3 regions of the Arthrobacter sp. UYEF20 genome follow, and region 2 is predicted to be linked to each of the others. Evidence: riboswitches for the same ligand, from Rfam matches in the RefSeq annotation. Region 2 holds a riboswitch; each other region holds the start of a gene.
The links. Region 2 has a riboswitch for thiamine pyrophosphate ahead of ABIB26_RS16115 (FAD-dependent oxidoreductase). Riboswitches for the same ligand answer to the same signal wherever they lie in the genome.
Positions count from the first base shown of each region.

Region 1: it holds a riboswitch for thiamine pyrophosphate, as region 2 does, so the genes downstream of both, ABIB26_RS17625 (ECF transporter S component) here and ABIB26_RS16115 (FAD-dependent oxidoreductase) in region 2, are expected to answer to the same signal.
Region 3: it holds a riboswitch for thiamine pyrophosphate, as region 2 does, so the genes downstream of both, thiC (phosphomethylpyrimidine synthase ThiC) here and ABIB26_RS16115 (FAD-dependent oxidoreductase) in region 2, are expected to answer to the same signal.

Region 1 is NZ_JBEPNP010000017.1:81,301-87,912, reverse strand. It holds gene ABIB26_RS17650 (Na+/H+ antiporter subunit D) at 1-1,610, shown strand, start outside; gene ABIB26_RS17645 (Na+/H+ antiporter subunit E) at 1,607-2,152, shown strand; gene ABIB26_RS17640 (MrpF/PhaF family protein) at 2,149-2,427, shown strand; gene mnhG (monovalent cation/H(+) antiporter subunit G) at 2,417-2,845, shown strand; gene ABIB26_RS17630 (DUF4235 domain-containing protein) at 3,187-3,450, opposite strand; TPP riboswitch at 3,635-3,779, shown strand; gene ABIB26_RS17625 (ECF transporter S component) at 3,847-4,479, shown strand; gene ABIB26_RS17620 (ABC transporter ATP-binding protein) at 4,479-6,161, shown strand; gene ABIB26_RS17615 (energy-coupling factor transporter transmembrane component T family protein) at 6,158-6,612, shown strand, end outside.
Region 2 is NZ_JBEPNP010000015.1:4,919-11,530, reverse strand. It holds gene ABIB26_RS16130 (RNB domain-containing ribonuclease) at 5-1,513, opposite strand; gene ABIB26_RS16125 (ferritin-like fold-containing protein) at 1,555-2,226, shown strand; gene thiE (thiamine phosphate synthase) at 2,268-2,999, opposite strand; TPP riboswitch at 3,026-3,158, shown strand; gene ABIB26_RS16115 (FAD-dependent oxidoreductase) at 3,152-4,555, shown strand; gene thiS (sulfur carrier protein ThiS) at 4,552-4,788, shown strand; gene ABIB26_RS16105 (thiazole synthase) at 4,794-5,612, shown strand; gene ABIB26_RS16100 (4a-hydroxytetrahydrobiopterin dehydratase) at 5,662-6,336, shown strand; gene ABIB26_RS16095 (hypothetical protein) at 6,383-6,612, opposite strand, start outside.
Region 3 is NZ_JBEPNP010000022.1:19,840-26,451, forward strand. It holds gene ABIB26_RS19560 (VOC family protein) at 70-945, opposite strand; gene ABIB26_RS19565 (hypothetical protein) at 1,016-1,186, opposite strand; gene ABIB26_RS19570 (hypothetical protein) at 1,280-1,627, shown strand; gene ABIB26_RS19575 (MoaF-related domain-containing protein) at 1,725-2,060, shown strand; gene ABIB26_RS19580 (hypothetical protein) at 2,109-2,318, shown strand; gene ABIB26_RS19585 (nuclear transport factor 2 family protein) at 2,730-3,485, opposite strand; partial or broken gene ABIB26_RS19590 (amidohydrolase family protein) at 3,723-4,327, opposite strand; TPP riboswitch at 4,356-4,463, shown strand; gene thiC (phosphomethylpyrimidine synthase ThiC) at 4,459-6,258, shown strand; gene ABIB26_RS19600 (alpha/beta fold hydrolase) at 6,341-6,612, opposite strand, start outside.

The DNA.
Region 1 (6,612 bases), on a different contig from region 2:
TCGTACTTCCCATCCTCGGCGCCGCCCTGACCTTCCTGCTGATCCGGCACTCCCGGGCCCAGCGGGCCGTCAGCATCACGCTGCTGTCCCTGACGCTGCTGCTCGAATGCCTGCTGCTTGCGTCCGTCTGGGAGGGCGGCACCGCGGCGGTGAAGATCGGTGGCTGGCTGCCGCCCTGGGGCATCGTATTGGTGGTGGACCAGTTCTCCTCGCTGATGCTGGTGGTCTCCTCCGCCGTGAGCCTCGCCGTGCTGGTCTACGCCACCGGTCAGGGCATGGCCGACGGCGACCAGGACGCCCCCGTCTCGATCTTCCACCCGACCTACCTGATCCTGGTTGCCGGGGTCTCCAACGCCTTCCTGTCCGGGGATCTGTTCAATCTGTATGTGGGCTTCGAGATCCTCCTGACCGCCAGTTATGTGCTGATGACGCTGGGCGGGACGGGGCCGCGGATCCGGGCCGGCGTGACCTACGTGGTGGTCTCGGTGGTTTCCTCGGTGCTCTTCCTGATCGCGATCGCCATGATCTACGGCGCCACCGGAACCATCAACATGGCCGACCTCGCCATCAAGCTCGCCGACGTGGACCAGGGCACGCGGAACCTGCTGCACGTCATGCTGTTAGTTGCGTTCGGGATCAAGGCCGCGGTGTTCCCGTTGTCCTTCTGGCTTCCGGACTCCTACCCGACGGCCCCCGCCCCGGTCACGGCGGTGTTCGCCGGGCTGCTGACCAAGGTGGGCGTGTACGCGATGGTGCGCACCGAGACGCTGCTCTTCCCGGGGGACACCTTCAATTCCCCGCTGATGGTCGCCGCCTTGCTGACCATGGTGGTGGGAATTTTGGGCGCCCTGGCCCAGAGCGACATCAAGCGACTGCTCTCCTTCACCCTGGTGAGCCACATCGGCTACATGGTGTTCGGGCTGGCGATGTCCTCGGTGGCCGGCCTGGGCGCCGCAGTCTTCTACGTGGTCCACCACATCACCATCCAGACCAGCCTGTTCCTGGTGACCGGCTTGATTGAGCGCCGGGGCGGGAGCTCCTCCATGGACCGCGTCGCCGGCCTGGCCAAGCTCTCCCCGGTGCTGGCCGTGCTGTTCTTCGTTCCCGCCATGAACCTGGCTGGAATCCCCCCGTTTTCGGGCTTCCTGGGCAAGCTGGGGCTCCTGCAGGCGGGCGTGCAGCTGGGCACCCCGCTGGCCTACGCCCTGGTAATCGGCGGAGTGCTGACCAGCCTGCTGACCCTGCTGGCGGTCGCGCGGGTCTGGAACCGCGCGTTCTGGCGCAAGCCCGAGGACGCCGAACACCCTGACCCGGTGCTCCTGGCCGCCCCGGAGGACTCGGCCACCGGGCACCGCGCGGGCAAACCCAACGTCACCCTGTTGCCGCGGACCATGGTGGGCTCCACCCTGGGCCTGGTGATCTTCGGCGTCGCGCTGACCGTCTTCGCCGGGCCGCTGTTCAAGGTGGCGGACCAGTCCGCCGCGGAGATGCTGGACCGCACCGCCTACATCCAGGCGGTCCTCGGCGGGGACGCGCCGGTGCCGGCACTGGCACAGCACGCACAGCAGCAGCCCCCGCAGCAGCCCGCACAGCAGGGCGTGCCGAAATGAGCCGGAAGCGGATCTCACTGCGGCAGGAACTCCCGCTGCTGGTCTGGCTCGTGATTGTCTGGGGCGCCCTCTGGCAGGACTTCAGTCCGGGCAACCTGCTTTTCGGCGCCATCATCGCCGTGGTGGTGGCCAGGCTGCTGTACCTGCCGCCGGTGGAACTCGGCGGCCGGTTCAACATCCTGCGCGCCGTCCCCTTTGCCCTGATCATCCTGGTCAAAGTCGTGGCAGCGAGCTTCCAGGTCTTCTACCTTGCCGTGGCCAAGGGCCCCAAGGTGATCAGCGCCGTCGTCGCCGTCCCGCTGCGGAGCCACTCGGACCTGCTGGTGACCGCCACCGGGCACGTGATCTCGCTGATCCCCGGCTCGCTCGTGGTGGAGGTGGACAGGTCCACGTCCACGCTCTACATCCACGGCATCAACGTCCGCAACGCGGACGATGCCGCACGATTGCGCAAAGACGTCCGCGACGCCGAGGCCGGGCTGATCCGGATCATGGGCACCAAGGACGAACTGTCCGCTCTCAACCAGGAGGTGAGCGCATGATGCAGCTCGTCCTGACCATAACCTCGGTGGTGCTGTCCCTGGCCGCCGCGGGGGCGATCATCCGGATCGCGAGGGGCCCTTCGCTGCTGGACCGGGTGCTCGCCGCCGACGTGCTGCTGGCCATCTTCGGGGCGGCGCTGTGCATCGACATGGCCGTGAACCGGCACCTCAACAACCTCATGCTGCTGGTCGCCGTGTCCATCATCGGGTTCGTCGGCTCGGTGACCGTGGCCCGGTTCGTCGCCGACCGGCGGGAGCACGCCCGTGAATCCTGAGACGTTCTCCGGCGATACCGTGATCGACGCCGTCTCTGCCGTGTTCATGGTGGTCGGCGCGCTGATGTCTCTCGGCGCGGCCGTGGGCCTGCTGCGCTTCCCCGATCTGATGAGCAGAATGCACGCCGCCACGAAGCCGCAGGTGCTCGGGCTGTTCCTGCTGCTCTGCGCGGTGGGCCTGCAGATGCGCACGTGGTGGGTGTGGCCGGTGCTCGTGGTGGCCTGGATCTTCCAGCTGCTCACCGTGCCGGTGTCCGCCCACATGGTGGGCCGGGCCGGTTACCGCACCAAGCACCTCCATCCGGAGCTGCTCAGTGCCGATGAGCTGGAGGCCGTGGTGCAGCAGGCCGCGGGCAAGAGCGGTTTCTCGGACGACGGCGGGGCCGCTGACGACGGCGGCGGTCGGGGCCGCCGGTGACCGGTGCTAGTAAGCATTTTCGTTAGTTCGCCCGGGTTCAGGTCCGGGCGGCGGGGTGGCCGGGCTTAAGGACATGCCCAGCGCCGGGGTCGGCGGATGGACATATTCCGATTCTGTCCGGACCCGGGCGCGAGGAATGGGCATGTCCTCCCGGAGAGTAGCCGATCCCCGCAGCGGAGCCACCCGCACTTGCCCCCGGGATACGGATCATGCCCCGCGCCGGGACCCGCGGATGGGCATATTCCGATTATGACCGGACCCGGGCGCGACGGATGGGCATGTCCTCCCGACCCGAAGAGGTCCTGGCCCTCCAAACCCCCGAAAATTAACGAAAATGACCGCTAGACGATGTCCTGGGTTTTGGCGAAACGGGTGATGGCGCGCTGGGTGCCGCGGTTGGCGAGGACCTGGATGATGGCGCTGACCGCGGCCGAGATCAGCGCGAAGGTCAGGGCCGAGCGCAGCGTGGTGGGGATGTCGTCGTCGTGGCCCTTGGGCGGCTTGTTGCCGGTGGACTTTTCCCAGACGGTGTCGACGAGCTTTGTGCCGACGAACCCGGCGAGCAGGCTGATGCCGGTGCCGAGCAGTTTGATGACGATGTTCATTCTTCGGACTCCTTGCGGGAGGGAACAGGGCTTCCCCCAGCCTAGCGTCCCGGCCCTGACGGAGGGACCCGGCCGCGCAGGCCGCGCCGTGCGGCGCCGGTCCCTCCGGCCCGGAATGTGACTGCTGGGCACGGGAAGCCGGTCCCGCCGGGTGTAAACTGGACAGTGCCCACAAGGGCGATTTTATATACGACAGGGGAGCGCCGCCGTCGGGCATCGCTGGAGGAATCCAGGGAAAACCACCGGTGGGCGCTGAGAGTGCGGACAGCCGCAGACCCTCGAACCTGATCCGGTTAGTACCGGCGAAAGGGAGTCGAGTTCTCAGAGTGCCCGGCAGGGCGGCGGAAGCCGTGGCCGGCCGGCGCACTCTCCCCTCCTGTTCCTCAGGAGGACGACATGACTGACATTTCTGCGAAGCAGATCCTCACCCGGCGCAGCTACAACTGGCGTGTGGTGGACATCGTGGTGGCCGCGTTGATCGCGGTGGCCGGCGGCGTCATTTTCTGGGCCTGGTCCCAGGGCGCCAACCTCATTTCCGCACCCGTCAACGCGTTCTACCCGCCGCTGACCGGGCTCTACGCCGGCGGCTGGATGATTCCCGCCGTGCTGGGCATGCTCATCATCCGCAAGCCCGGGGCGGCACTGTTCTGCGAAACGGTGGCCGCCACCGGTGAGCTGATCATGGGCTCGCAATACGGCACCACTGTCCTGATCTCCGGCGTGCTCCAGGGCCTCGGAGCCGAGCTCGTGTTCGCAGCGTTCGTCTACAAGAAGTTCAACCTGCCGGTTTCCCTGCTGGCCGGTGCCGGTGCCGGGCTGTTCGGCGCCCTGAATGACTCCTTCGCGCCATGGGGCTGGAACATCGCCTATGCCGCCGGGGACAAGCTCGCGTACATCATCTTCATGTCCGTCTCCGGCGCCATTATCGCCGGCGCCCTGTCCTGGCTCGCCACCCGGGGTCTCGCCAAGACCGGGGTGCTGAGCTCGTTCGCCTCGCGCAAGGCCGCCACGGAGCCTGTGTTCTCCTGATGCCGGCACACTGCCCGACATCTTCCGACGGCGTCCGCCCGGCCGCGGTCACGGCCCGCGGCTGGGGCTGGCGGCACGCCGGCCGGCCGCGGCCCGCAGTCAACGGGCTGGACCTGGACATCAGGCCCGGGGAGCGGGTGCTGCTGCTCGGGCCTTCCGGCGCCGGCAAATCGACGCTGCTCCACGCCCTGGCCGGGGTCCTCGGCGACAACGCAGCCGACGCCCTCGGCGACAACACGGCAGAGGATTCCGACGAGACCGGCAGCCTGCTGATCGACGGCGCCCCGCCGCGGGCCCGGCGCGGCCGGGCGGGGCTGGTGCAGCAGGACCCGGAGACGCAGGTGGTGCTCTCCCGTCTCGGTGACGACGTCGCCTTCGGGGCGGAAAACCTGTCCGTGCCCCCGGCGGAGATCTGGGCGCGGGTGCGGGAAGCGCTCGACGACGTCGGGCTGGGCCGGCTGCCGCTGGACCACCCGACCTCGGCCCTCTCCGGCGGCCAGAAGCAGCGGCTGGCGCTCGCCGGCATCCTGGCGATGCGGCCCGGGCTGCTCCTGCTCGACGAACCCACCGCCAACCTGGACCCCGCCGGCGTCCTGGAAGTCCGCGACGCCGTGGGCCGCTGCCTGGACAAGACCGGCGCCACGCTCGTGGTGGTGGAGCACCGGGTGGCCGTCTGGAAGGACCTTGTGGACCGGATCGTGGTCCTGCAGCCGGGATCCGCCACGGATACGGCCGTGTTGATCGACGGCCCGCCGGACCAGGTCCTGGTGCAGGCGCGGGACATGCTCACCGCCGCGGGCGTCTGGGTGCCCGGTTACGTGCCGCCGACCCGGGTGCGGGCAGCGTCTGCCGCGGGCTTGCCGGTCGCTGGCTCCGCAAAAGCATCCCTGCCCGGACAGCCCGACGCCGGGACCCTCCTGATGGCGGCCGACAACCTGGCGGTCTCCCGCGAACACCCCCGCCGATCCGGTCTGCGCAGGGGCTTCAGGGCCATCGCCCCGGTACCGGTGCAGTCCGGCCTCACAGCCCGGATCCGGGCCGGCGAGGCGCTGACCATCACCGGCCCCAACGGCTCCGGCAAGTCGACGTTCGCCCTGACCCTGGCCGGCCTGCTGGCGCCGGTGTCCGGCGCGGTCTCCGCCACGCCGGAGCTGAGCGCCGGCGCCGGGACCGATCCGTACCAGTGGAAGGCTCAACAGCTGATTGCCCGGATCGGTACCGTCTTCCAGGAACCCGAACACCAGTTCGTCACCGGCCGGGTGCTCGACGAGTTGATGTTCGGTCCCCGGCACCTGGGCCGGGGCGAAGAACGGGTGGACGAACTGCTGGAGCGGCTCCGGCTGACCGAACTGGTGGACGCGAACCCCTACACACTCTCCGGCGGCGAAAAGCGGCGGCTCTCGGTTGCCACCGTGCTCGCGGCCCATCCGCAGGTGCTCGTCCTGGACGAGCCCACCTTCGGCCAGGATGCCAACACCTGGGCCGAGCTCGCCTCCCTCCTCTCCGAACTCCTCGACGCCGGCACCGCCGTCGTGTCGGTAACCCACGACGCGGAATTCACCGCGGTCCTGGGCGGCACCCAGCTCAGCCTCCGCGCCCCGGAGCACCGGGAACCGGGCGATCGCGAGCCGGGCAGTCGCGTACCGGGCGATCGCGTACCGGGTCCGGTGCAGGCGCAGTGAGGGACGTCCTGAGCCTGCGCGGCAACCAGGCCCTGCTGACCCGCGCCAACCCGCTGGCCAAGTTCACCGCCGTCGTGCTGATCACCCTCGTGCTGGCGCTGTCCATCGACTGGGTTTCAGCGTCGGTGGCGCTGGCCTTCGAAGTGGCGCTGTTTCCGTTGGCCGGGCTGAGCCTCGCGCTGCTCTGGCAGCGCGGCTGGCCGTTGATCCTGGCCGCGGCGCTGGGCGGCTGGAGTACGGCCATCCTGGCGCCGGATAGCGGAAGAATACTGCTCGACGCCGGCATCTGGTCCGTAAGCGACGGTTCCCTTGAACTGGGGCTGGGCTTCCTGCTCCGCGGACTCGCCATCGCGCTGCCGGCGGTGCTGCTGATGAGCTGCACGGACCCCACGGACCTTGCCGACGCGCTGGCCCAGAACGCGAAACTGCCGCACCGATTCGTCCTGGGCAC
Region 2 (6,612 bases):
GGGATCAGCCCACCAGTTCCAGCCGGACCTCCCGGCTGGCGATGTCGGCTGACAGGACCCTGACCCGTACCTGGGTGCCTGATTCCAGCTCGCCGGGGCACCGTGCCGTGACCGCCGGCTCGGCGATCTGGACGATCCCGGACGGCCCGTTGCCGTTGCCGTTCCCGTTCCCGTTTTTGCCGTTCCCCGGCTTGCCGTTGCTGCCGCCGTTGCCGTTCTTGGCGGGCCTGGAACCGGAGATGACGACGGCGTCGAACTCCTGGCCGATGCGGTTGCTCAGCAAGGCCGCCTCCACCGTGTCCAGGGACAAGCGCTCCAGTTTGGCGGCGAGCTGGTCCGAGGCCGCCATGATCGAGGGCAGCGAAGGCAGCGCCGCGCGGGCCCAGGCGGGAACGTCCGCGCCGTTGCTGAGCGCCTCGCAGATGACCAGCACGAATCGGTCGATCAGCCGGCGCAGCGGCGCGGTGGAATGCGCATAGGCGGCGCCGATGGCGGACTGGATGGCGGCGTCCGGAACGGTCCCGTCGAAAGGGGTGTAGCCGGCCCCGCGGAACAGCATGCCGGCCGAGTGCACGATCGCCAGCTGCTGCGGGTCCGTCGGGTCAAGGGTGCGCAGGTATTCGCCGTAGCTCATTTCGCCGTCCCAGGGCTTGCCTAGGGCGCGGGTCTGGCGGTGGAAGTGCGCCAGCGAGTTCTCGTCCGGTGCGGGCATGGTGCGCAGGATCCCGACCTTGCCTTCGAGCATGATCCCGGCCGCCGCCATGCCTGTCATGAGCGAAATCTGGGCGTTCCAGTCCTCCACCGGCAGGGGCGGGGCCGCGACGATCCGGTAGCCGCCGTCGGGCAGCTGCTCGATTTCCTGTTCCGGCATGTTCAGGCTGGCGCCGCCGCGGAGCCGTTCGAGCTCCACCCGCTTGATCCCGACTTCCTTGAGCAGCTGCAGCACGGGCGCCGCGGTGTCGGCGTCGAGCTCCGCCTGGACCCCCTGGTAATTGAGCTTGGCCCGGCTGCGGACCTGGGCCCGGCGCACCAGCACCGAGGAGACCTCGGCGGCGGCATCCAGCTCGAATTCCCAGACGAAGGCGGAGCACAGCTGGCCGGCGAGCAGGCTGCCGGCTTCCTCGCTGATGACCTCCGGATGCAGCGGGATGCGGCCGTCCGGGGTGTAGAAGGTCTGGCCGCGGCGGCGGGTCTCGGCGTCGAGCACCCCGCCGGGTATCACGAAGGAGGGGACGTCGGCGATGGCGTAGTACACCTTGTAGCCCGGACCGGCGCGGCCGATATGGAGGGCCTGGTCCAGGTCCGTGGAGGATTCCGGATCGATGGTCACGAACTCGATGTGGGTGAAATCCAGCTCCGGCAGTTCGTGCCCGGCCACGGCCTCCTTGGCCTCCCGTAGGACGTCCTCGGGGAAGGCGCCGGGCAGTTCCAGCGTGGTGCGCAGCGAGTTCAGCGCCAGAGCGAGTTGGCTGTTTTGCCGGTGGACGCTGGGGGTCAGGCGATGATGTGACACGAAAATCAGATTAGCCCGATTCCCGCGATTAGTCTTGGATCATGAGCACATCCCCGGCCGATCCGGCCCGCTACGACAGCTTTCTCAGGGATCTGCTCGGCGTGATGGCCTATGGCGAGCTTTCGGCGTTCGAACGGCTGTCCTCCGACGCCCGCTACTCGCCCACCCTGCACGACCGTGCGGTGCTGGGCAGGATTGCCGTGATCGAGTTCCAGCACTATGAACTGGTCAGTGCCAGGCTTGATGACATGGGCCTGGACCCGGAGGCCGCCATGCTGCCCTTCCAGCCCTCCGTGGACCACTTCCACGAACGCACCCGCCCGGCCGACTGGTTCGAATCGCTCATGAAGGCCTACGTGATCGACACCGTCACCGCCGATTTCTACCGGGCCGTGGCCCGCCATGTCGACGCCTCGACGCGCGATCTGGTCGAGCGGATCCAGGCCGATGAGGGGGCGACGGCGGTGCTCCGTGAGCGGCTCCAGACGGCTCTGGCCGACGACCCGCGGCTGGCGTCGCGGCTGGCCCTGTGGGCGAGGCGTCTGCTGGGGGAGGCCCTGACCCAGGCCCGGCGGGTCAGCTTCGAGCACGCGTTCCTCGGCGGCCTGATCGGCGCGGACGAGGAACGGTCCCGGGAGCTGGTCCGCGAACTGACCGCCGAACTTGCGGCCAACCACTCACACCGGATGCTGCAGCTGGGGCTCGCCGGGTAGCCCGCCTGCGCGGTCCCTGACCAAGGATCAGGTCTCCGCGCTCAGGACTCCGCGGCGTCGAGGGAGGCGAGCAGGGCGCGGGCGGCGTCGGCGGGATCGTCAGCCTCGGTGATGGCCCGGACCACCACGATCCGGCGTGCACCGGCCTCCACCACCTGCTCCACGTTCCCCAGGTCGATGCCGCCGATGGCGAACCAGGGCACCGTGCCGTCAGCCGTGCTGTCGGCCGTGCCGTCGGCCGTGCCGTTGGCCGTGCCGGGGGCTGCCGCCTCGGCCCGACGGATCGCCTCCGCGGCGTACCGCACCAGTTCAAGACCGACGGCGGCGCGGCCGGGCTTGGTGGGCGTGGCCCACACCGGCCCCACACAGAAGTAGTCCAGCCCGCTCCGGCCGGAGGCGGCCGCAATGGCGGCATCCACCTGATCCGGGCTGTGGCTGGAGAGTCCGATCACGGTGTCCTTGCCGAGGAAGCCCCGTGCGGCTGCAAGCGGAATGTCCTTCTGGCCGATGTGGAACACCGGCGCACCGGACACCGAGGCGAGGTCCGCGCGGTCATTAACCGCCCACAGCCGGCCGTGCCGGTGGGCTGCCTGATGCAGGACCTCGAGCAGTTCGAGTTCCTCCGCCGCCTCCAGGGACTTGTCGCGCAGCTGGATGATGTCGACTCCGCCGGCGAAGGCGGCATCCACGAAGGCCTCGAAGTCGCCGCGGTCCTTGCGGGCGTCGGTGCACAGGTACAGGCGGGCGGTGGTGTGGACGGCATCCTGGCTCATGCCCCCAGCCTAGTTCCTCTAAACTGGGGCCATACCGCGGGAGCCCGCCGCAGCCGTTCGCCACTGGCGTTCGACGCCGGAGGGCTGAGAGGGCGTCAGAGCCGACCGCTTGACCTGATCCGGTTAGTACCGGCGTAGGGAAGGAATCCTCCATGGGCACCCCAGGCAGTTATGACCCCACGAACTGTTACCCCGCTGACGACGCGCCTGATGACGTCACAGCGGGGGAATGTTACGACGTCGCCGTGATCGGCGGCGGGGTGGTGGGCCATGGCATCGCCTGGGCCGCCAGGCAGTCCGGCCGTTCCGTTGCCCTGATCGATGACGCCCCCGGCAGTGGCGCGAGCTGGGCAGCCGCCGGCATGCTCGCCCCCGTGAGTGAACTCCACTACCAGGAGGAGGGCCTGCTGGAGCTCATGCTCGAATCCTCACGGCTGTGGCCTGACTTTGCGGCGGGGCTGGAGCGAGACGACGGCGTCCCCGCGGACCGCGTGACCGCCGCCGGAACTGCCGCCGGAGCAGCCGCCGGGACGAACCGCGGACTAGCCGCCGGGACCGGATACCTCACGACGCCGACCCTGGTGGTCGGCGCCGACGCGGCCGACCGCCGGGCGCTCGCCGATCTCCGGACCGTGCAGCAGGCCTGCGGACTCGCGGTGCAGCCCTTGACGGTCCGCGAGGCACGCGGACGCGAACCACTGCTGAGCCCGGGCATCTCCTGCGCCTTCGACATCCCCGCCGACCACCAGGTGGATCCCCGCCGCCTGATCGCCCGGATCGCGGCCCTGCTGGCGGCGGACAGCCAATATTGCCTGGTTCCCCGGCGCGCCGCCGGACTTCGGTGGGAGGACGGGCGGGTCGGCGGGGTCAGCCTGGCCGGCGGCGGGAAGGTCCGGGCCCGGGAGACCATCGTGGCCAACGGGCTGGGCGCCGCGGCATTGGCGGGCCTGCCCGCGGGGCTGGACCTGCCGCTGCGGCCGGTCCACGGCGACATCCTCCGGCTCCGGGTCCCCGCGCATCTGAGGCCGCTCCTGGGCTCCACGGTGCGCGGCCTGGTCCGCGGCGTGCCGGTGTACATCGTCCCCCGGCAGGACGGCACAGTGGTGATCGGGGCGACCCAGCGCGAGGACACGCTCTCGGAGCCCGATGCGCCCGGCGCCGGTGCCGTCTCCGCAGGCGGCGTCTACCAGCTGCTGCGGGACGCCCAGCAGCTGGTCCCCGCCGTCGCCGAGCTGGAACTGCTGGAGGCCACCGCCCGGGCGCGGCCCGGAACACCGGACAACGCCCCGCTGCTGGGCCGCGTCACGGACCGGTCTCCGGGCCGCGACGGGGACGTCGGGGGACTCATCATCGCCACCGGCTTCTTCCGGCACGGCATCCTGCTGACCCCCGCGGCCGCGCGGATCTGCCGGCAGCTGCTGGACGGCACGGCAGACCCGCGCTGGGCCCGTTTCCGGCCCGACCGGTTCACCGCCGCCGCTCAACACCCCACCCCGCACCACACCCGTCCCCTTCCAGAACACAGCAATCCCGAACAAAGCAAGGAAACGCTATGAACATCAGCCTCAACGGCTCGGAGCACACCGTTCCCGACGGTGCCTCCGTCAGCACCCTGGTCAGCCAGGTCACCGGGCGGACGCTGGCCCCGAACGGCCAGTCCGCGGATGGACGGAAGCTCGGCGTCGCTGTGGCCCGCAACGCCGAGGTGGTGCCCCGCAGCCAGTGGCACGGCACCGCGCTGGCCGACGGTGACGACGTCGAGCTGGTCACGGCAGTACAGGGAGGATGAGCGCCATGGAAGCAACCACACGTTCAGCAGCCCCGGAAGCATCGCCGGGCACCGCCGATCCGTTCGTTATCGACGGCGTGCGGCTCGGTTCGCGGCTGATCTTGGGGACCGGCGGAGCGCCGAGCCTGGACGGCCTCGGGACGGCCCTCGTGGCGTCGGGCACGGAACTGACCACCGTCGCCATGCGCCGCTACTCGCCCACCGAGGCAGGCTCCTTGTTCCAGCTTCTCGTGGACCACGGCATCCGCGTGCTGCCCAACACCGCCGGCTGCTTCACCGCCAGGGACGCGGTGCTGACCGCCGAACTGGCCCGCGAGGCTCTCGAAACCGACTGGGTGAAGCTGGAAGTCATCGCCGACGAGCACACCCTGCTGCCGGACGCCGTGGAACTCGTCGACGCCACCGAGCAGCTCGTGGGACGCGGCTTCAAGGTCTTCGCCTACACCAACGACGACCCCGTCCTGGCCCTCCGGCTGGAGAACCTTGGCGCCACCGCCGTGATGCCGCTGGGCTCACCGATCGGGACCGGGCTCGGCATCCTCAACCCGCACAACATCGAGCTGATTGTCTCCCGGGCTTCGGTGCCGGTGGTCCTGGACGCCGGTATCGGCACCGCCTCGGACGCGGCCCTGGCCATGGAGCTCGGCTGCGATGCCGTGCTGCTGGCCACCGCGGTGACCCGGGCCCAGAATCCGGCGCTCATGGGGGAGGCCTTCAAGCATGCGGTCATGGCGGGTAGGCTGGCGAAAAAGGCGGGCAGAATCCCGCGCCGGGAGCACGCGCTCGCATCCTCCGCCATGGAAGGACGGGCCGAATTCCTCTAGGCCCAGCTTCGGGCCCGGACCCGCAAACCCAGCCAGCAAGGGAGCCGATATGGGAACCACCGACGACGTCCTCAGCCAGAGCCAGGTCGATGCCGCCCTGGCCGGACTGCCGGACTGGAGATACCGCCTCGGCGGGCTGGTGTCGGTCTTCAAGGCGCCGACGTCGGCCGCGGCGCTTGAGCTGGTCGCCGCCGTCGGCCTGGCCGCCGAACAGCAGGACCACCACCCGGATCTGGACTGGCGCTACAACCGGGTATTTGTCCGATACAGCTCCCACGACGCCGGCGGCCAGGTCACGCCGCGGGACACCGCGGCCGCGGCGGCGGCCAGCGAGGCGGCAGCCCGGCTCGGCGCCACCGCGGAGCCGGGCCTGCACCGGACCGTCGAGGTGGGCATCGATACCGAGGACCCGGCGGCGATTTCCGAGGTCTGGCGGGTGGCCCTTGGCTACCGCAGGGGCAGCTCCGGTGACCTGACGGACCCGTACGGGCGCGGCCCGGCACTCTGGTTCCAGGAGACGTCCACGCCCAACGCCAACCGCCTCCACCTCGATATCCACCGCAGCAAGGCCGAATCCGCGCCGGCGCTGGAGAAGACGGCAGCCACGGGGGCGTTAATGAACCATGACCACGCACCCGACTGGGTGGTGGTCACGGATGCGCAGGGAAACAGGCTGTGCCTCTGCACCGAGGAAGGCCACGGGCCGGAACTGCCCAAGGCCTGAAGCCGGCCGCCGGCCGGCCCCGTCTGGTAGCCCGGCCGGCGGCGCGTTAGAGACGCAGGATGGCGGTGAGCCGGGACGTGTCCTTACGGGTGCGGTGCCGGCCAAGGTACAGCACCGCTGCGGCGGCGGCCGCCGGACCGATGACCATCGGCAGGATCCACGGAATCCAGGTCAGGCCCGGCTGGTAGCCGAGCCCGGCCGCCATAAAAATGATCCAGCTCAGCATCCCGGCGGCGAGGGCAACGCCCGCCGGGACGCTGATGCCGTACTTGGCGT
Region 3 (6,612 bases), on a different contig from region 2:
CGGCGCCCAGCCAGCGTGCCGGCCGGCGCCGCAGCCAGCGCACCGGCCCGCGCCGCAGCCAGGGTGCCGTCAGCGCACGGCGACGCGGATGCGGTTCCGCCACGGGTCTTCGAAGCGCAGTTCGGCTCCCGTGTGGTGCGAGGGGACGCCGGCGGTCTTGAGGCGGCCGGCGAGGGCTCCGACGTCGTCGCCTGACGGTACTTCAATCAGCACCTCGCCCAGGCCGAGGGTGTCCCGGCGGGGGCCGGCGCCGCGGCTGTTCCAGACGTTCATCGCCATGTGGTGGTGGTAGCCTCCCGCGGACACGAACAGCGCCTGGCCGTGCCAGCCTGCGGTCTTCTCGAAGCCGAGGGTCCCGACGTAGAAGTCCTGCGCAGAATGGACGTCACCCACCTGCAGATGGACATGCCCGATGCCGGCCTCCGCCTCACGCTGTCCGCTGACGGATTCCTCGGTGAGGAACTGTTCGAGGTAGCGCTGCGGCGGCAGGGCCAGGCTGTCCATCACAACGTTGTTACCCTCCCAGGACCACGCCTCGCGCGGACGGTCCCAGTACAGCTCGATGCCGTTGCCCTCGGGATCGTTGAAGTAGAAGGCCTCGCTCACGAGGTGGTCTGCGCTGCCGGTGAAGGACTGCGGCTCGAACTGGGCGGCGCTGGCCACCGTGGCGGCGAGGGACGGCTGGTCGTCGAACAGCAGCGCGGTGTGGAAGAGGCCGGCCTCGCCGCGCGAGGGGAGGCTGAGTCCGGGCGCCGGGGCGAGGTGGACCAGCGGCTTCTGCCGGCGTCCCAGGTAGAGCCCGCCGTCCTGCTCGGCCACGATGTCGAGGCCGAGGGCGCGCTGGTAGTAGTCCGTCATGAGCTTCATATCGCCGACCTTGAGCATCACGGTGCCCATGGTGAGTGCGGCGGGAAGAAGATCCTGGGTGCTGGCTTCTGCAGTCATTTGATCGCTCCGGTGCTTCAGCGGCCACCGACCTTCGATGACCTTCATATAAACTAAATTACTTGAAGCTTCAATTTATTCCTAATGGCCTGGGTTGTTCCTGGCGGACCGGCTCTCCGCGCGGCACGATATGTTTCAGCTGCCGCAGCGTGTCCAGACCGCTCCGCGGATCGTCGGCGGAGACCAGGACATCGGCGCTGGCACCTTCGCTGATCGCCCTGGGCAGAACCTTGTACGTCATTGACCGCTCATCTACGCTGGGCGAGTCAGATTCAAGGTTGGCACGGCAGCGCGGCCGGAGACCGAGGTCGGCGCTCTTGGAGAAGGAGGAACCATGCAGGACGAGCAGGTTGACCGCAATCTCAAGGGAATGGACGATCTCGACTTCGACGGTTGGAACAAGGCCGACTGGAACGGCGCCTTTGCCCATCACCACACTGATGACGTTCTCGTGGACTGGAAAGGCCAGGACCCCACGCGTGGGGTCGGGCAGCACATTGACGCGATGAAGGCTTACGTCGATTCCGCCGGGGGCACGCCGCCCACGATCACCTCCCACCCGATCGCGTTCGGATCCGGTGAGTGGACCTGTGTCATCGGCGAGTTCGAGGATGGAAGCCGCATGGTGACGGTCGCGAAGTGGCGTGACGGAGCCATCGCCGAAGAGTACATCTGGGCGTAGACCCGCGCCCATCACGCGGAAGCCGAAGCCGGGACCGGGCGCAGTGGTCATTCGGCTCCACACCGCTTCCACCCATTTATCCACAGAAGGCTGGGCCATGACAGAGAAGACTCAGATAACCGGGCGAAAGTTCGTTTTCGATTTCGGCGACAACGCCAAATACGAACTGAATTTCGTTGCCGAGGACAAACTCGAAGTCACCGTCGTCGCCGACGCCAGCTACCCGGCCGGGACACTCAATAAATTCGATATCACCCGCACGCAACTCCGCCCCGACCTGTATTTGGTCACCTGGGTCGAGGAAGACACCGGCAACACCGTCACCCACGTCCAGGACTACGAAAACCTGACCGCTTACACCAACATCACCGACCTGGCCTCCCGCAGCTTCTGGAACCTTAAGGGGCGAATCATCCCGGTCCATGATCACTGAGCCGTCCACAGGCCGCGCGTTGCCGAACTGCGTGAGCGCGCAACGCGGATGGCCATTGATGCAAGGAAAGACCCTGCGACCAGGACCGGCGCGTACCGCCGGATCGGAGAGCAGCTCGGGGTGAGCTCCGAGGCGCTGCGGACCTGGGTGAGCCGGGCCGAGGTCGACGAGGGTCTGCGGCCGGTCACGACGACGGCGGACGCGGACCGGATCGCCCTGAAAATGACGCTTCTTCCGGCTAGTAGGCATTTTCGTTAGTTCGCCGGGGGTTCAGGTCCAGGCAGCGGGGTGGCCGGACTCAAGGGCATGCCGCGCGCCGGGGTCGGCGGGCGACATATTCCGGTCCTGCCCGGTCCCGGGCGCGAGGACTAGGCGGTCCTCCCGGGAAGTAGCCCGGCGCCGGCCACCGGAAACGCCCCACGCACCCCTGCCGTGACGTTCCTCCCCAGTTGCTTCGGCGCCACGCGCAAACCGCCCGCGGGAATCCGGGGTTCGCCACGGCAGGCAGGCGGTCCGGCGGCAAGCAACCGGGCAGGAGCGCCCCGCCGACTGCCCGGGCTAGTCTCACGAACAGTCGTTCGCGGACAGGTCCCATCGAATTGCTGAAGTAAGGGTGATGCAGGTTCGACGAGCGGGGGCGGCCGGTCTTGCGCCGCCCTCCGGCGTGTCCTAGAAGATGCCGTTGGTGTGTGGAAGTTCGGCCGGAACCGGGGCGATGGCGTCCCAGTGTTCGACGATCTTGCCGTTCTCGATGCGCCACAGGTCGTTGTAGATGACCGGGACGCCGAATTCACCTTCGGCGCGGGTGAAGACGAAGTCTCCCTCGGCGACGACCTGGTGCACCGCTTTGTAGGCCAGGAGCTTGCCGTCCGCGCCCCAGGCGGCTGCCGCCGCCCCGAATCCGTCAAGATTGTCGGCCGCCTCGACATTGTGCTGGGCGTAGAGCCCGGTCGTGACATAGTCGGTCAACAGGCTGTAGTCGGCGCCAACGAGGACCTTCTCGACCCAGTCGAGGACGAGGGCCTTGTTCTGCGCGGTCTTGTCGAGGTCGGTGGCGGCCACCGGGCCATCGGTCTGGGTGCGGCCGCTGACGGTTTCCTCGGCGACGGGGACGAGAGAGTCCCAGTGCTCCACGATGCGGTCGTTCTCGACACGCCACACGTCGAAGCCGACCAATTCCGCGGGCCCGAAGCCGGCGTAGAGACCCTGGGTGACAACGAGGTCACCTTCCGCGTATGCCCGTACAGGGGTGTAGGCGAAGTCCGTCGGCAGATTCGATGCGAGTGCCCGCAGCCCCTCGATGCCGCCGGCAACCAGGGTGGAGTGCTGTACGTAGCTGGGATCGAAGTAGGTGTCGATCGCCGTAAGGTCCCTGTTGATGAAGAGCGCGGTGGTTGCCGCGATGACGATGGCCTTGCTGGTCATGGGAGTGCTCCTAGTCCTCATTTTCGTTAATTCGTCGGGGGTTCAGGTCCAGGCGGCGGGGTCGTTGGGGTAGAGGCCGCAGGCGGTGTCGAGGGCTTCTTCGGCGGTGCCGCCGGCCAGCCCTATGGGCAGGTAGTTGTCCTGGTAGTCGTCCGTGACTGGCGCGGTAGATCGCGAAGCCCCAGGCGTTGGCGTATCCGGCGTAGCGCAGCCGGCACAGCGGCAGGGTCTCCCCGCAAACTTTGTGTCCGCCGGCGCCGCGAGGGCCGGGAACGTCGCGATGTTGATGAGGGTGGGGACGATCGGCACGCCTTGTTCGACGAAACGAGGCAGGTGCCGCGGGGGGCAGGCCGGTGCCGTTTTCGATGCAGTCGATCCCGGCGTCGAGCATGTCATCCAGCGTGTCCTCGGCGAAGCAGTGCGCCGTGACCCGGGCGCCTTCATCATGGGCGGCCTGCACGGCGTCCTTGAGCTCCCGGGGCGAGGTCGCCGGCGTCGCGGTCAATCCAGTCCCCCACGACCTTGACCCAGCCGTCGCCGGCGCGGGCCTGCTTGCGTACGGCCTCCACCAGACCCTCCGGCTCCACTTCGACGGCGAAGCCGTGCAGGTAGCGCCGGGTTCTCGCGATGTGCCGGCCGGACCGGATGATGTGTGGCACGTCGGCACGCCGCTGCAGCCAGCGGGTGTCGTGCACGGCGCCGGCATCGCGCACCAGCAGGGTGCCGGCGTCTCGGTCGGTGATGGCCTGCGCCTCCGCCACCTGTTCCGCCACAACCCCGCCGGGGCCGAGACCGATGTGGCAGTGCGCGTCGACCAGCCCGGGGATGACCCACCCGTCCAGTCCCGGCCCACCCGTGTGGTAGCTTCGTCTACGACCACACGGGTGCCCTTGCAGGGGCTGAGATCGGGCTGATGCAGCCTGCGACCGTTGAACCTGTCCGGGTAATGCCGGCGAAGGAAGTGAGTATTCCCGTGAATACGCAAGAAACACAGTTGATCCCTGCCCAAAATGAGACTTCCCAGGAAACACAGTCACTGAAGTCCCATTCTTTGGCTTTCACCACGGACGAGGAACACGGCATCCGCGTTCCGGTGACCGAAATTGCCCTGGAGGATTCCCCCGGCGGGGTGAAGAATCCGCCGTTCACGATATACCGGACGGCCGGCCCCGGAAGCGATCCAGTGGTCGGCTTGGAGCCGTTCCGGTCCGAATGGATAGAATCCCGGGGCGATACCGAGCCCTACGGCGGCCGGGAACGGAACCTGCTCGACGACGGTAAGTCGGCGGTGCGCAGGGGCGCCGCGTCGGCTGAATGGAAGGGTGCACAGCCGGTGCCCCGCCGCGCCGTCGACGGCAAGACGGTCACCCAGATGCACTACGCCCGCCAGGGCGTCATCACTCCGGAGATGCGGTTCGTGGCCGCTCGGGAGAACTGCGACGTGGAGCTGGTCCGCAGCGAGGTGGCGGCCGGCCGCGCCATCATTCCCAACAGCATCAACCACCCCGAATCCGAGCCCATGATCATCGGCAAGGCCTTCCTCGTGAAGATCAACGCCAACATCGGCAACTCGGCGGTCACCAGCTCCATCGCCGAGGAAGTGGACAAGCTGCAGTGGGCCGCCCAGTGGGGCGCGGACACGGTGATGGACCTTTCCACCGGGGATGACATCCACACCACCCGTGAATGGATCATCCGCAACTCCCCCGTCCCGATCGGGACGGTGCCGATCTACCAGGCGCTGGAGAAGGTCAACGGCGAGGCCAATGACCTGACCTGGGAGATCTACCGGGACACGGTGATCGAGCAATGTGAGCAAGGCGTGGACTACATGACCGTCCACGCAGGTGTGCTGCTGCGCTATGTGCCGTTGACCGCCAACCGGGTCACCGGGATCGTGTCCCGCGGCGGAGCGATCATGGCAGGCTGGTGCCTGGCCCACCACGAGGAAAACTTCCTGTATACGCACTTTGACGAGCTGTGCGAAATTTTCGCCAAGTACGACGTCGCGTTCTCCCTCGGTGACGGTCTGCGGCCAGGGTCGACGGCGGACGCCAACGACGCCGCCCAGTTCGCCGAACTGGACACCCTGGCCGAACTTACCAAGCGGGCGTGGACATACGACGTGCAGGTCATGGTCGAAGGCCCGGGGCACATCCCCTTCCACCTGGTCCGTGAAAATGTGGAACGCCAGCAGGAGCTGTGCGACGGCGCCCCGTTCTACACGCTGGGGCCGCTGGTCACGGATATTGCGCCCGGCTATGACCACATCACCTCGGCGATCGGCGCCACGGAGATTGCCCGCTACGGCACCGCGATGCTCTGCTATGTCACGCCCAAGGAACACCTCGGACTGCCCAACAAGGACGATGTGAAGACCGGCGTGATCACCTACAAGATCGCCGCCCATGCCGCCGACCTCGCCAAGGGCCACCCCGGTGCGCACGAACGCGACGATGCCCTGTCCAAGGCCCGCTTCGAATTCCGCTGGCGGGACCAGTTCGCGCTGTCGCTGGACCCGGTCACGGCCGAGGCCTTCCACGATGAGACGCTCCCCGCGGAGCCGGCCAAGACGGCCCACTTCTGCTCGATGTGCGGGCCCAAGTTCTGCTCCATGCGCATCAGCCAGGACATCCGGGACGAATACGGCTCCGCGGACTCGCAGGCCGCACTCGCCGACATGGCGGCGGGAATGCGTGCGAAGAGCAACGAGTTCCTCGCCTCGGGCGGCAAGGTCTACCTGCCGGAGCCGCAGCTTCCGGCCCAGGCCTAGCGGACCCGCCCAACTAGGTCGCAGTTAACGTCGTTTTGGGCGCCCATAACGACATTAACTGCGACCCAGTTGGGCCAGCCACTTAGGAGGCGTGGGCGTGCTGGCTCCGGCCGACGTCGGCGATGAACGCCCGGATGACCCGGTCACCCTCAGCTGAATCCTGGGGCCGGTGCCCGCCCGCCGCAATGCGGTGCAGGGCGCCGGTCTCGCGCAGGTAGCCGGCGATTTCCTCGTAGAGCGGCTCCCAGCCACCGGTCAGGACCAGGGTGGGTACGCCCGGGACGATCTGCAGCGGGGCTTCCCAGGGCGGTGCCTGCAGCCGCAGCCTGCGGGCTTCACGCTGCTCTTCGGGCC